DNA from 4 places in the Shewanella mangrovisoli genome. Region 2 is predicted to be linked to each of the others. Evidence: predicted binding sites of a transcription regulator. Region 2 holds the regulator's gene; each other region holds the start of a gene.
The links. The regulator LexA, encoded in region 2, represses DNA repair genes until DNA is damaged. The targets are predictions, from matches to a motif close to TACTGTATNNNNATACAGTA.
Positions count from the first base shown of each region.

Region 1: a site for LexA is predicted at 1,879-1,898, ahead of dinB (DNA polymerase IV). Genes of this name have one in related genera too.
Region 3: a site for LexA is predicted at 2,402-2,421, ahead of K0H60_RS07750 (DNA topoisomerase III). Genes of this name have one in related genera too.
Region 4: a site for LexA is predicted at 1,435-1,454, ahead of recN (DNA repair protein RecN). Genes of this name have one in related genera too.

Region 1 covers NZ_CP080412.1:1,136,640-1,140,384, forward strand. The annotation lists gene K0H60_RS05015 (methyl-accepting chemotaxis protein) at 1-1,771, shown strand, start outside; gene dinB (DNA polymerase IV) at 1,923-3,002, shown strand; gene K0H60_RS05025 (aminoacyl-histidine dipeptidase) at 3,190-3,745, opposite strand, start outside.
Region 2 covers NZ_CP080412.1:4,577,198-4,580,942, forward strand. The annotation lists gene plsB (glycerol-3-phosphate 1-O-acyltransferase PlsB) at 1-1,408, opposite strand, end outside; gene lexA (transcriptional repressor LexA) at 1,570-2,190, shown strand; gene K0H60_RS19925 (cell division inhibitor SulA) at 2,187-2,699, shown strand; gene coxB (cytochrome c oxidase subunit II) at 3,108-3,745, shown strand, end outside.
Region 3 covers NZ_CP080412.1:1,732,226-1,735,970, reverse strand. The annotation lists gene K0H60_RS07755 (porin) at 1-25, opposite strand, end outside; gene K0H60_RS07750 (DNA topoisomerase III) at 275-2,389, opposite strand; gene K0H60_RS07745 (hypothetical protein) at 2,589-2,876, shown strand; gene K0H60_RS07740 (alanine/glycine:cation symporter family protein) at 3,240-3,745, shown strand, end outside.
Region 4 covers NZ_CP080412.1:1,333,462-1,337,206, reverse strand. The annotation lists gene lldR (LysR family transcriptional regulator LldR) at 1-138, opposite strand, end outside; gene K0H60_RS05890 (AEC family transporter) at 415-1,377, shown strand; gene recN (DNA repair protein RecN) at 1,507-3,165, shown strand; gene K0H60_RS05880 (universal stress protein) at 3,579-3,745, shown strand, end outside.

The DNA of each region.
Region 1 (3,745 bases), 1.3 Mb from region 2:
TATCAACTGGTTTAGCCAATACCATGCCCGTGGCAGTAACTTAGCCAATGATCAGCAGTACCAAGATATTATTCGTTATTTCCGCTCGTTTTCCGACCGTGATACCGATGTGAAGTCAGTGTTTTTCGGCTCGGCAAATACCTTCGAATATTTCGACCTCAATGGTCGTTTCGATGGCGATCCAAACTATTACACCAATAAACGTCCTTGGTGGCAGGAGGCCATTGATCAGCGTGGCCTATTTGTGGGCGATCCTGCGGTCGATGCCAACGATGGCTCGATTTCGGCCACAGTTAAAACCCCAGTCTATGGTGCCAATGGTGAGCTGATTGGGATTGGTGGTATGGATATTCTCATCGATACCATTGGTAAAACCCTGTTAGCGCCAATCAAATACCGTAACTATGGTCAAGCCTTCCTGATGACGGATGAAGGTAAGCTGGTTTATTTCCCCGGATTCTCGGATAAGTTCCCGCCGGGCTCACTTGCGAATCAAATCGATAGCCAGTTTAAGAACACCTCAGGCTTTACCGCCTTAAGACAGCAAATGCAGCGCGAAGCGCAGGGCTTTGCCGAAGTCACCTTTAACGGTGTGCCGCAGCGGGTAACCTTTGTGTCTGTGGGCGGTGATTATCCTAAGCAGAAATGGCACTTAGCCTTTATGTTGCCCCATGAGGTGATTGAAGCGCCTGTAACCGAAGCCTTTTGGAATGCCTGTTTTGTTGCCTTGGGGATTATGCTCTTAGTCGGCATCACAGTATGGTTGATGTTATTGCCCTTTAGACGCCAGCTCAGCAAGTTACTCGATGCGATGGAAGACATTGCCGAGGGTGATAGCGATTTATCCCAACGCATTCTCATGGAACGGGAAGATGAGTTAGGCAAGCTGGGTGATGCCTTCAACCGCTTTGCCGAAAAGGTGCAGCAGATGTTACTGCATACCCGTAACTTAACTCAAGAGGTCGGCACTGGGGTGATGGATGCACGCCAAGTGTGTGATTTAGCGGTATCTTCGGTGTCATCGCAGAAACAACAAATCGACTCAGTGGCCACGGCCGCCACCCAAATGGCACAGACGAGCCAAGAAATGGCGATAAGCGCTCAACGGGCCAATGATTTTGCCGAAAAGGCACAAACTCAAGCCCATGACGGCACCCAAATCGTGTCGCGTGCGACCGAAGGCATGAAGGCATTATCGGTTCAAGTGATTGAAGCGGCTAAAGTCATCAAGGAGTTACGTAGTAGCTCAGAGCAAATTGGCGAAGTGTTAAGCGTGATCCGCAACATTGCCGACCAAACCAACTTGCTGGCGCTCAATGCGGCCATCGAGGCGGCGCGGGCGGGTGAGCAGGGACGAGGTTTTGCCGTGGTGGCCGATGAAGTGCGTACTCTCGCATCCCGTACCCAAGATTCTACCGCCAACATTCAAGGAATTATCCAAACCCTGCAACAGAGCGCGCTACAAGCCGAGCAGGTGATGGAGTCTGGGGTTGAGCAGGCAAGAGTCGGGCAAGACCTGACCACGCAAGTCGAGCAAGCCTTAAGTGATATCGCCAGTGCGATTGTGTCGATTCAGCAGCAAACGGTGGAAATTACCGTTGCGATTGGCCAGCAGGCCGTTGTGGCTGAAGAGGTGGCACAAAACGTTGTTAGCGTGCGTGGTCTGTCCGATCAGTCTTTGCTCTCAAGCCAAGATTTATCCCAAAGTTTGCAAGGGTTTGAGCAAGCTACTCATGAACTGACCCGCAACATTGGGCAATTTAAGATTTAATTCAAATAGTTGTAAACAAAGGGAGCCTTAGGGCTCCCTTTGTTTTTTTGAGCGCTTACAATCCAAGCGCAAACCGCACCGCCGCAAATTGATAAGTGATACTTGATTACTGTTTTTATATACAGTATTTTGAGTGTCGGAGGAATGCAAGGTGCGAAAAATCATTCATATCGATATGGATTGCTATTTTGCTGCGGTGGAAATGCGGGATTTTCCCGAATACCGCGGTAAGCCTTTGGCCGTCGGCGGCAGTCGGGTGCAGCGTGGCGTCATCAGCACTTGTAATTATGAGGCGCGCAAATTTGGTGTGCGTTCTGCCATGGCGACGGGCTACGCATTGAAATTGTGTCCCGATCTTATCCTCGTTCCCGGTCGTATGCAGGTTTATAAAGAGGTGTCGCAGCAAATTCGCGCCATTTTCTCCCGATACACAGAGTTAATCGAACCGCTTTCCCTTGATGAAGCCTATTTAGATGTCAGCGATTGTAAGCTGTTTAAGGGCTCTGCCACTTTAATCGCCGAGGCGATTCGCCGTGATATTTTGGCCGAAACTGGGCTGACGGCATCGGCGGGCGTGGCACCGATTAAATTTCTCGCCAAGGTTGCCTCTGATTTAAATAAGCCCAATGGGCAATGTGTTATCCCACCCGATGAGGTCCCCGAGTTCGTTAAAAGCTTATCCCTGCGAAAAATTCCCGGAGTGGGTAAAGTGACCGCTGAAAAACTGTCTTCGCTAGGCTTAAATACCTGCGCCGATGTGCAGGCTTATCCTAAGCAAGAGTTGATTGCCCGTTTTGGTAAGTTTGGCGCCGTGTTAGTCGAGCGGGCCCATGGCATCGATGATCGTGGGATTTCGGTAAGCCGCGAGCGCAAATCTGTAGGCGTTGAGACCACTCTCGCTCAGGATATTTACACACTGGAGCAGTGCCAGCAGGTGATGCCGGGATTAATTCAAGAGTTGTCCAGCCGTTTAGGGCGAAGTGCTAAGGGGAGGCAAATCCATAAGCAAGTGGTTAAACTCAAGTTTAATGATTTTAAACAGACCACAATCGAGCATCGCAGTGACGAGGTCTCCGTGGTGATGTTCTATGAGCTACTGAGCCAAGCAATGGCTAGGCAAGAGGGACGTGGAATTCGGTTACTCGGGGTTTCTGTTGGCCTCGCTGAGAGTAAAGACACGCTTTCGCCGCTTATGGTACGCGAGACTAAGCAGTTGGATTTTGTGTTTTAGTGTCAATTTAATCTGGGCGGATCTGGCTCAGCACTAATCTAACCTAGCTAAGCTTAGCTAAGTTATGTAAGTTAGCGCGACAATTAGCCTTACGCAGTGCGTAAATAGAAGCAACAAAAAGGCCGCATGGGTAAACCCTCTGCGGCCTTTAATTAAAGTCAGCTTAGCGACTATTCACCTGAAGTGATTATTCACCTTTAGCGGGAATGCGCTCTAGCACGGCTAATAGCAGATCCCAGTATTGACCAACTGTGGTGATATTGACCATTTCATCTGGGCCATGTGGATAACGGATGGTAGGGCCAATCGACACCATGTCCATTTCTGGATAAGGCTTCTTGAACAGACCACATTCAAGACCCGCGTGGATCACCATGATAACCGGTTCTTTAAGGTAGATAGACTCGTAGGTCTCACGCACAATCGCCATTACGGGTGAGCTGTTATCAGGCTTCCAACCTGGGTAAGCGCCACTGAATTCAATTTCAGCTCCCGCGAGGTTGGTTAGCGCATTGAGCATGCCTTCAACCTGAGTGCGGCCTGAATCGATGAGCGAGCGAATTAAGCACAGAATGCTAACTTCTTCATCGTTAGTGCTGATCACGCCTACGTTGAGTGAGGTTTCAGTCACGCCCGCGACTTCATCGCTCATACGCATCACGCCATTAGGGCATACATGCAGCAGGTCGATCAGGGTGTTTTGGCTGTTTTCACTCATCACGCGTTTTGGTGTCGGGATTTCG
Region 2 (3,745 bases):
CATAACCTTGGCCAAAATTACCTAATTTACGAATAGCACCAAAGACTTGCCATACAGATTCTTTCTGTTTTTTCTTACCACTCAGCTCTTTGTGATAAGTCGCCACTTCCATCACGTGATCGTAGCCTAAATACACAGGCACTAAGGTGACTGGGCGTTCGATACCACGCAGCACACTGTTGATCGTCATGGCAATCATGCCCGTTTTCGGCGCTAATAAACGACCGGTACGAGAACGGCCACCCTCAGAGAAATACTCAACCGAATATCCCTTAGCAAACAGCTGATCGAGGTATTCACGGAACACGGCCGTATAGAGTTTATTGCCGTTAAAACTACGGCGAATAAAGAAAGCCCCGCCACGGCGGAACAGCGGCCCTGCTGGCCAGAAGTTTAGGTTAATCCCCGCCGCAATGTGCGGTGGCACCATGCCTTGGTAATACAGTATGTAAGATAACAGCAGGTAATCCATATGGCTGCGATGGCAAGGTACATACACAATCTCGTGACCATCATGGTGCAGCTGGCGGATTTGCTCGGCACCTTTGATATTGATACCGCTGTAGAGCTTGTTCCATAACCAAGTTAAGAAACGCTCGGCAATACGCACTAGGCTGTCTGAATAATTCGCTGCAATTTCATCAAGATATTCAATTGCTGTTTCACGAGCTTGGGTTTCGGAAATCTTCTTACTCGCCGCTTCTTCTTGAATCGCCTTGCGTAAGGATTCGGATTTCAACAGGGAGTGGAACATCGCCTGACGATTAGGCAGCACAGGTCCTGTCATCACCTTGCGTTGGCGGCGGAAATGCACTCTCGCCACCCGCGCAAGCTTATGGGCAATCCCCATATCGGTGCCGTGCTCGTCGGCCATGTAACGCAGCGATACCGCATTAGAAAACTGAACAAAGTTGTGACGACCTAAAAATAGAATCATCAGGCACTTACGCAACCAAGTTGGATTCTCGCGTTCAAGCACAGCCGCCTTCATGGTGTCGTCTTCTTTACCCGGAGTACGGCCCCAATACAGGCTCACAGGCACCAGCTGAATATCTAACTCAGGCTTTTCTTTATGTACGGCCAACAAACGCATAAAACATTCGAGGAATGGCTCATTGCTGGCACGGTCGCCAAACAAAGGCTTACGCCCTTCAAGGCAAACTACGCGGGGCGCGACAACGCCATTTACCACGAGCGGCTCGTAGGGGCTTGGCAAACCCAGCTTAGTAGTGATCTCGCTTAACGCAGCAATATCACTCAGGGATTCTGTTTTCATTACATAAGCAAGCGGTCTGGAGGCGTCCAGATTCAGATCGGCAAAGGGATCCTGCGGCACAACAATAGTGTGCACTAAGTGTTTTTGGATCCAGCGTAATGATTTCAACCAAAGAGAGTCTTGTTTAGGCATTATTCTTATGCAATGTAAGTACGTTCATTAGCCCCATAGAATACCAGATTCTAGGGAACATTCGCTAATACTCTCCAATCGCGTTAAAAAGTGGTTAATACTTGCACTACGAATAATACTGTATATACTAACAGTAACTGTATAGAAAAACAGGAAAGAACATGAGACCGTTGACGCCACGCCAAGCCGAAATTTTAGAGCTGATTAAACGTAATATTGCCGAGACTGGCATGCCACCCACCCGGGCCGAAATCGCCACCCGTTTGGGTTTTAAAAGTGCAAATGCCGCCGAGGAACACCTTAAGGCATTGGCGAAAAAAGGCTGCATCGAGATCATGCCTGGCACTTCCCGCGGGATCCGTCTCCCAGTTGAGGAAGAAGATAACAGCGAATCAGGCTTGCCACTGATTGGCCAAGTGGCTGCGGGCGAACCTATCCTCGCCCAAGAGCATGTCGAGCAGTATTACCAAGTCGACCCTAGCATGTTCCACCCTGCTGCCGATTTCTTATTACGCGTCAGAGGCGACAGTATGAAGAACATCGGCATCCTCGAGGGGGATCTGCTCGCCGTTCATAAAGTACAGCAAGCGCGCAATGGCCAAGTAGTTGTTGCTCGCGTCGACGATGATGTAACAGTTAAACGCTTTGAAAAGAAAGGGAATCTAGTTTATCTACATGCAGAGAATGAAGATTACTCCCCAATTAAAGTCGATTTAAGTTTCCAAAGTCTAACAATAGAAGGGCTCGCCGTAGGGGTGATCCGCAATGGAGATTGGCTATGAACAAACTACTAGGTAATGCCCCGCGTCACCCCGGTTTATGGCTCGATGCGGTGCGCGAAACCGATACTGACTGGCAGCATACGCCTATCATCACTATGCCTACCGAGAGCCAAGGTCGCCAAGAGCTAATGCAACTTAGCAAGCAGTTAGCACAACTGAGCCAACAAGGCCGCTGGGTCGTGCTCATCAACCCACCTAGTATTGGCTACAAGCAGTTACTGGCTAGCGCTGGCGTGCGTATGGACCGAGTTCTCTTAGTCCATGCGAAAGATGAAGTCGAAACCCTGTGGGCAATGGAAAAAGCCTTAACCAGTGGCACTTCCAGCGCAGTAATTACTTGGATCCACTCACTCGATGCCCGCGACAATCGTCGTTTGCAAATTGTGGCCAAGAGTGCCCGCGCCATGGGAATCGTGCTCGAAGGTGTTGTAAATCACTCGACTACGGACGCGACACTCAAGCAACCCGCTCACTTTGCCCAAGGTAGTTTTTTTAGCTCTGTTCATTAAAATTTTTTGCACCGCGTATTTAGCCTTGAAAGCCGCCTCACCTGTGAATGTGGGGCTTTTTTTTGGCAATTTTTCAGACAATTAGAAAAAGAAGTGATCTTGATCAATTTTTAAACAGCAAGTATGTTTGATTCAGACGAGCATAATATATCGCCCGTTTAGGCAAAAAATATCGACGATTTATCGAATATCTCTTGCCCACAAAAATCGAGAATAATGGGTTTTATTCAGCAGTATGTGCCAGTGTGGCTAATACCAGCAGTAACAATACTTAATCAAAAGTAAGCCGCCAACGCACGTTGAAGTCAGAGAAGCTTTTTTGGGAACTGAAGAGTTTGCATAGAGTTGAGACTTACTGTGTTGCTCTTCTTTGTAGTTGCTATTCGCAATTGGCAGAGGAGAAGTCTTGTGAAGCAATGGTTGTATTGTTTACTCGTGGTGCTATTCGCCCCACCGTTGGCCGCAGCGGACATGCGGTTCAACATGACCCCTGGCGTAACAGAAATCAGTGGCAAGGTATATCACCTTCACATGACGATTCTGTATATCTGCTGCGCAATAGGCCTAGTGGTTTTTGGCGTGATGATTTATGCCATGATCAACCACAGAAAATCCAAGGGCGCAGTCGCGTCTCACTTCCATGAGAGTACAAAAGTCGAAATCGCGTGGACGATCATTCCTTTTGTCATTCTGATCTTAATGGCAATTCCCGCCACGAAAACTCTGATTGCCATGGAAGATCCCAGCAATGCCGATCTCACGGTAAAAGTCACGGGCTCTCAATGGAAATGGCATTATAGTTACTTCGATCAAGACATTGATTTTTACAGTATTCTCGCAACCCCAAGACCTCAAATCGAAGGTAGTGAAGCCAAGGGTGAGCACTACTTACTCGAGGTCGACAAACCCCTAGTATTACCCATCAATCGCAAAATCCGTTTCTTGATGACCTCAGAGGATGTCATCCACTCATGGTGGATGCCCGCCTTTGCCGTTAAAAAAGACGCTAACCCAGGTTTTATCAACGAGGCGTGGACCCGTATCGA
Region 3 (3,745 bases), 1.9 Mb from region 2:
TCACTGCTAGCAATTTCTTTTTCATATCATCTACACCTTTTAATTCAGCTAAACCATATATAATCATATGATTTAATTGGCTTATTATATTCTCCAGCCAACACACAGCAGTTTGCATGCCACGGCGCTGAAAAGCTGAATTTGAAGGTGTTTTTTAGAAGTGGATCCGCCAATCACGAAATATCGTGATTGGCGGTAATTAAATATCGCGGAATAAATTAAATATCGTTACCAAATCCCGTGGTTTAGCGACAGTTTAATCACAAATGTGTCATCAGGCTTGGGCGGACACTTTGCTCGTTCGCTGCCTAGGGGCAGTCGGTTTAGCTGTTGTGGAGGTGGAAGATGCTGCGGCTGAATTGCTAGCATTCCCTTTTTTAGCGCTAGTACTGGCTTTTTTCCCGCCAGCAGCGCCTCTGGCTCCGGCTTTTCGATAACCGGACTTTTTAGTCGCGGCACGCTTAAAACCCTGCCCTTTTAAGCCATTGAGGGCTGAGGGTAATTGAGCGCCTGCATTTTCGATCAAGTTATTTAGCGTCCCCAACAGTGGTTGCATAAAGCCTTGATATGAGATTTCTTTATGGCAGATACCGTTTAGGCTTGCCTCCCACAGCGCCGTCATATCGGGTGTCGTGGCGCTAAGGGGTAAACTATTGATTAAGCCCTTGCCCACCTCAGTTGCCACAATCGACTTCCCCTGACGCTGAATAAAGCCCCGTTTAAACAGCAGTTCAATAATGCCTGCGCGAGTCGCTTCCGTACCTAGGCCATCGGTTTCCTTTAAAATTTTGCGGATCTCAGGGTCTGTCACATAACGGTTAATCCCCGTCATTGCGCTCAGCAAGGTCGCATCAGTAAAGGCTTTGGGTGGTTGAGTTTGCTTCTCGACTAATTCACCGTGGTGACAATGAAGCACTTGCCCTAAGGTAAGCGGCGGTAACTGACCAACATATTCCCCTTCATCTGTATCCTTATCGCCTTGCGCAAAAGTTGCTGCGGATGATGCGTCTTTTCGTTCGTTCTCTTCTCTAGCAAACAGCTGTTTCCAACCGAGGGACTTATCCTGTTTTGCCTTAGTCTTAAAAAGGCCACCTTCGATCGTTACTTCGACCGCAGTTTCACTGTAGCAATAGGCGGGATAAAACTGCGCCAAATACTGACGAGCAATATGCAGATAAAGCTGTCTTTCCCGCTGACTTAAACCAGCTAGATTGGGCTGTTTTTCCGTTGGAATTATGGCGTGGTGGGCATCGACTTTTTTATCATCCCACGCCTTAGATTTAAGCCGAGGATTCGGCGCCTCAGCGTGTGCGACTAACTCGGGTGCACCGCCCATGATGGCCGCTAATACCCCGCTTGCAAGCCCATGCTGCTCTGTGGGCAAATAACGACTGTCTGAGCGTGGATAGGTGATTAGCTTATGGCGCTCGTATAAGCTTTGGCAGGTATCGAGCACGTCCTTCGCGCTCATACCAAAGCGCTTGGCTGCATCGATTTGCAGCGCCGATAAACTGTAGGGTAAAGGCGGATTCAGCTGCTTATCCTTAGTGCTTAACTGGGTCACTTTGGCGGGTTTATCGGTGATCCGGCGCACCACATTTTGCGCTAACCCCTTAGCGAGCACGCGCCCTTCCTCATCCATATAGGGTAAGCAGGCTTCACTGGGTTGCCACTTCGCCGTGAAAGCCTGATCTTTGTCCGTCACTAAGTGAGCCAGAACCTCATAAAAAGGCTTAGATTGAAAATTCGCGATTTCCTCATCGCGGCGCACAATAAGCCCAAGCAGTGGTGTCTGTACTCGACCGACTGATAGCACGCCCTGATAGCCGACCTTTTTCCCTTGGATGGTGTAGGCCCGAGTCATATTCATGCCATAGAGCCAATCTGCGCGGCTTCTGGCAAGTGCAGAGGTCGACAAAGGAATAAACTCACGATTACTGCGTAACTGCGACAGGGCACGTTTCACCGCTTGCGGGTTTAAGTCGCTGATAAGGAGTCGCTGCGTTTGCTGTAATTTATCGCCCGTCACACCCAAATAGGCGATCACTTCATCAACCAATAACTGCCCTTCGCGGTCGGGATCGCCAGCGTTCACTAGCGTATCGGCCTGTTTCACCAGCTTTTTAAGTACTGTGAGTTGGCTGCGGGTCGCGGCCTTAGGTTTAAGCTGCCACTTCTCGGGCACTATGGGTAAATGCTCAAACTTCCACGATTTAAACTCTGGATTATAGGCATCGGGCTCGGCCTGTTCGAGCAAGTGCCCCACACACCAAGACACACAGTTACCTTGGGCGTCTTCAATAAACCCGTCCCCTTTTTTGTGGGGTTTAGGCAGCACATCGGCAATTGCACGCCCAAGGCTTGGTTTTTCAGCAATATAGAGGATCATATCTACATTAAACACTGGATATAATTACAGTATAATTTAGCCCAAAGCGGACAAGAGTGCAAACCGCCGTTTTGCCTCGAGGGTTGATTAAACTCGATGAATGGCGATGGAACACTAAAGCTGTGTAAATTTAGTTGAGAATAGTTCTCATCTAAAATTAAAATCCCTTGCATCCGTTACGAGGAATTGAGAACAAGAGATGAATACACTGACCTTGCCCTGTCATGCGAAACCCGCCTTTAAACCAGCGCTTGCCTTAAGATTCAATCAATTAGTGATCTTCCACAGCCTATTATTGCTGGCGTTAAGTCTACTTTGTGAAATGGGACTTAAAAGACTAGGGTTTGAGGCGCCTCTACTTTCTTGGGCTTTTATCCTGTATTTGCCCGTGGCAGTAAGCCTGTCTTTGCTATTAAAACATAGCGTTAGCCGCCGCAGTCTGGCATGGCTTTTCGGACTATGGATGCTGCTATGGCTAGTAATGTAAGCCCCGTTTTTAAGCCTTGTATCGATACCCACACTTACATCCGCTTCGGCAAAAATAAAGAGTGCCAACCCAAACACCTTGTACCACCTTTCTCCTACATCCCGACAGTCAAACTCAGTTAGTAATCTAGTCAGTTAACGCACCGTTAAATCCCCAATCCGTAAAGCCACCAAATAAAGAACGTTAAATTATCAATTATTTAACAACTTTAGCTATGAAGCGGCTCAAAAAGCCGTTATGTTGAAGCTCTTGGGCGTGCACACACGTCTTAACCTTAGGCCAAATTGGCCGTTTAGTACCCAAACTTACAAGCAAATATCTTAAAAACTCTGCAAAAACAACAGAATATTGGAGTTGAATTATATGAATGAGATTGTTAATGCGGTCAACAATATCGTTTGGAGCCCCGCACTCGTTTATCTTTGCCTCGGTGTAGGACTCTTTTTCTCCCTGCGCTCACGTTTCTTACAGTTACGCCATTTACCCGAAATGATCCGTTTAATGTTTGATGGTAAGAGCACTGATGCTGGTGTGTCTTCCTTCCAAGCCTTAGCCATGACTTTAGCAGGTCGTGTGGGAACCGGAAACATTGCCGGTGTCGCCACTGCGATTACCTTCGGCGGTCCGGGGGCATTGTTTTGGATGTGGATGGTAGCGTTTCTTGGCGCCAGCTCCGCATTCGTCGAATCCACCTTAGGCCAAGTCTACAAAGAAAAAATCAATGGAGAGTATCGCGGCGGCCCCGCCTTTTACATTGAAAAAGGCTTAGGCATGAAGTGGTACGCTTGGACATTTGCCATTGCGACCATTTTTGCCTGCGGAATTTTACTGCCTGGCGTGCAAGCCAACTCGATTGGTTCGAGCCTAAA
Region 4 (3,745 bases), 1.5 Mb from region 2:
CTCAAGTTTGGCCAGCTTACGGCTCACAGTGGCGATGGGCATATCGAGCTCTTTAGCCGCTTGGGAAAAACTCCCCGCATTCACTAAATGCACAAACAGATAAATTAACTGCAGCTCGGCGCCTATATCATCAGCCATTTTCTATCCCAATCGTTTATGTGAGTGCTTCTGTTCAGACTATGCACTAACTCATTGTGTTTTAAACGTAGAATTATTCACTTCTACGACCATAGCGCAATAGCCTCTAGGGGGAATGCTATGCTATTTTGCTAACAGATTTACTGCGCTAGCGCCGATTATCGTCAATTCGCTGAAATAACATCCCAACCGACCTCACCTTGGCGGCTTGAATGAAATCAAGCATCACTAAGGCTATCTCGCGGGATAAGCAACACAAAAGGATGAGTGAGGGTCATGAACATTTTAACCCCTCTGTTTGCCGTCTTCGGGATCATGCTACTGGGCACATTGGTGCAAAAACTGCGCTTTCTCCCAGTAGAAACAGACCAAGTACTCAATCAATATGTTTACTATATTGCGTTCCCTGCCATCCTGTTGATAGCACTGGCGCAGCAGCCCATTGAAGAGATCCTACAGTGGGGATTTATCGCTGGGTACAGCGCAGCCATGCTGCTGATTTACCTCGTTTGTATCGGCATCTCCCTGCTGGTTAATCCTAAACAACATGCAATTGCCGCCGTGCGCGCCTTAAATGCCACTTTTGGTAATACCGCATTTATTGGTATTCCACTCCTTATCATCTTATTTCCCCAGCAACAAAGCGCCTTAGTTGCCGCTGCGATTGCCAGTTTATTGTCCGTACTCATGTTTGCCGTAGCCTTGGTTTCGCTGGAGCTCGCCACCAATAAACAGCGACAACATCACGCCGCAGTGATCATGCTGTTAGCCGTGGTGAAAAACCCAATTGTGATTGGTTGTTTTATTGGCGTGGCCATCTCGGCATTAGGGATAACTCTCCCCTCAGGCTTGGCAATGATGATCCAGCAGATAGGCAATACCTCCAGTCCCTGTGCCCTCTTTGCCGTCGGCATGGTGTTGGCTAAAGCTATGCGCTATCAAAAAGATAGCAAGGTCTTTAGCCTGACAAACTTTATCGAACTGAGCCTGATCAACCTGTTTAAACTTATCCTGCAACCCGCCTTGGTTTACTTCATGTTAAAAGGCGTGGGTGTCACGGGCGACTATCTCGTTATGGGCGTCATCCTCAGCGCCTTACCCACTGCGGCAAGTGTCTATCTGTTGGCTCAACGCTATAACACTCAAGCCTCCAGCAGTGCTCAAGGGATACTCTTTGGCACTATAGTGACCTTTTTCAGCTTACCCATTCTGGAGCAACTCGTTAAAACCTATTCATAAACAAATAATTAGATTTTACAATATAGCGACATGTCGAATATTCACCCAAAGCCACTTTACTGTATATAAATTCAGTATATACTGTTTATCAATACAGTGATTTGGTAAGTTTTTCGACAGGAACTCACTATGCTTTGCCAACTCAGCATCAACAATTTCGCTATCGTACGTTTCCTTGAACTGGACTTTCGCCCCGGTATGACCAGCATTACCGGTGAGACTGGCGCGGGGAAATCCATTGCCATCGACGCGCTAGGTTTGTGCCTAGGCAACCGTGCCGATGCCAGCAGTGTTCGCCCTGGCGCGAGCAAAACCGAAGTCAGTGCCCGATTTTCACTCGAGGATGTGCCTCTGGCAAAACGCTGGCTCGAAGATAACGATCTCGAACTCGATGATGAGTGTATTCTGCGTCGAACCATTGGCAGTGATGGCCGCTCACGCGCCTATATCAATGGCAATCCTGTGCCGTTAACTCAACTGAAATTACTGGGACAATTGCTTGTGGGGATTCATGGCCAGCACGCCCACCATGCAATGTTAAAGAGTGAACACCAGCTCACCTTACTCGATAGCTACGCCAATCACAGACTACTGATAGACACAGTAGCGGCAAGCTATCAGCGCTGTAAACAAATTGAAGCCGAACTCAAACAATTAGAAGCCTCACAGCAGGAACGTATCGCCCGTAAACAACTGGTGCAATATCAAGTTGAAGAGTTAGATGAGTTTGATCTCAAGGTCGGTGAATTTGAAGAGATTGAACAGGAACACAAACGTCTCGCAAACGGCACCGAATTGGTCGATAGCTGCCAAGCCAGCCTGTTTTTGCTCACGGATGGTGAAGAGAGCAATATCGAGTCACTACTGAATAAAGCCGTTGGCCTTGCAGAGAATTTGCAAAGCTATGATCCCGCATTAACCAATGTCAGCACTATGCTGAACGAAGCGCTAATTCAAGTGCAAGAGAGCGCAGGCGAATTGCAGCACTACCTAAGTAAACTTGAACTCGACCCCGCGCATTTTGCCTATTTAGAGGAAAGGCTCTCTAAAGCCATGCAACTGGCCCGTAAGCACCATGTTAACCCAGACAAATTAGCCGAGCATCATCTCGCCCTCAGGGCCGAACTCACCACACTCGATGATGATGAAAATAAGCTAGAAGATATCCAACGCCAACTGGAGGCCAGTAAAGTGGCCTACCTCGCTAACGCGCAAAAGCTGAGTCAGAGCCGCGCCCGTTATGCGAAAGAGTTGGATAAGTTGGTGACTCAATCCATCCACGAACTCAATATGCCTAAGGGTAAGTTCACCATTGAAGTGAATTTCAACCCAGAAATCATGTCGATGAATGGCAGCGATAATATAGAGTTTATGGTCACCACCAACCCTGGCCAGCCATTACAACCTATATCTAGGGTTGCCTCAGGCGGCGAATTGTCACGTATTGGCTTAGGTATTCAAGTCATTACCGCGAAAAAGGTTGCCACACCAACACTCATTTTCGATGAGGTGGATGTTGGGATCTCGGGCCCCACTGCAGCCGTGGTTGGACGTATGCTGCGTAGCCTTGGCGAATCGACCCAAGTACTGTGTGTAACCCACTTGCCGCAAGTTGCAGGTAATGGTCATCAACATATGTTTGTGAATAAATTCAACAAGGCAGGAAGTACTGAAACCACTATGACGCCTTTAGATAAGGAACAACGTATCCAAGAGCTCGCCAGATTACTCGGTGGCGATACGATTACCACCAACACCTTAGCCAATGCACGGGAGTTATTACAGTAGTCATTCGCTTAATCTTGTAAATAAAGATGTACACATAATGAAGGTTCTGAGAGAGCCTTCATTTTTATTGTGCAGAATAATTATCCAAGCTAAAGCATAAATAATATTAAATTTTAGAATACGTTAGAATATTCAAACAACCCAATATCTAAATACTCGATACCAAATACCCTATGATAATAAAAATCACCTTTGTGAAGGGTGAATGAATAAATTTTTATATAAATAGGCATGATTATAAAAAAATATTCGAAAGCACTATCGTAGATTAAGGTAACTACATGAAATTTAATTATTAACTTTAGTTAGATTATTATCGGCTAGATTGCAAATTTAATAGCGATAATTAATATTACCGTATGAGCCCTATTTTCCTAGACTTAATTACCTCTCAGGTCAATAGGAGTTTTAGCATGCCTTTCCAGCATATTCTCGCGGCGGTGGATGAATCAGTTCCCCCCAACGCGGTTCTAAAAAAGTCCGTCGTATTGGCCAGGAAATGCCACGCATCGTTAACTATCCTAAAAGTGAAACGAACCCACAATTTTAATCTTAATCTGTTATTTCATAGAGATAAGTC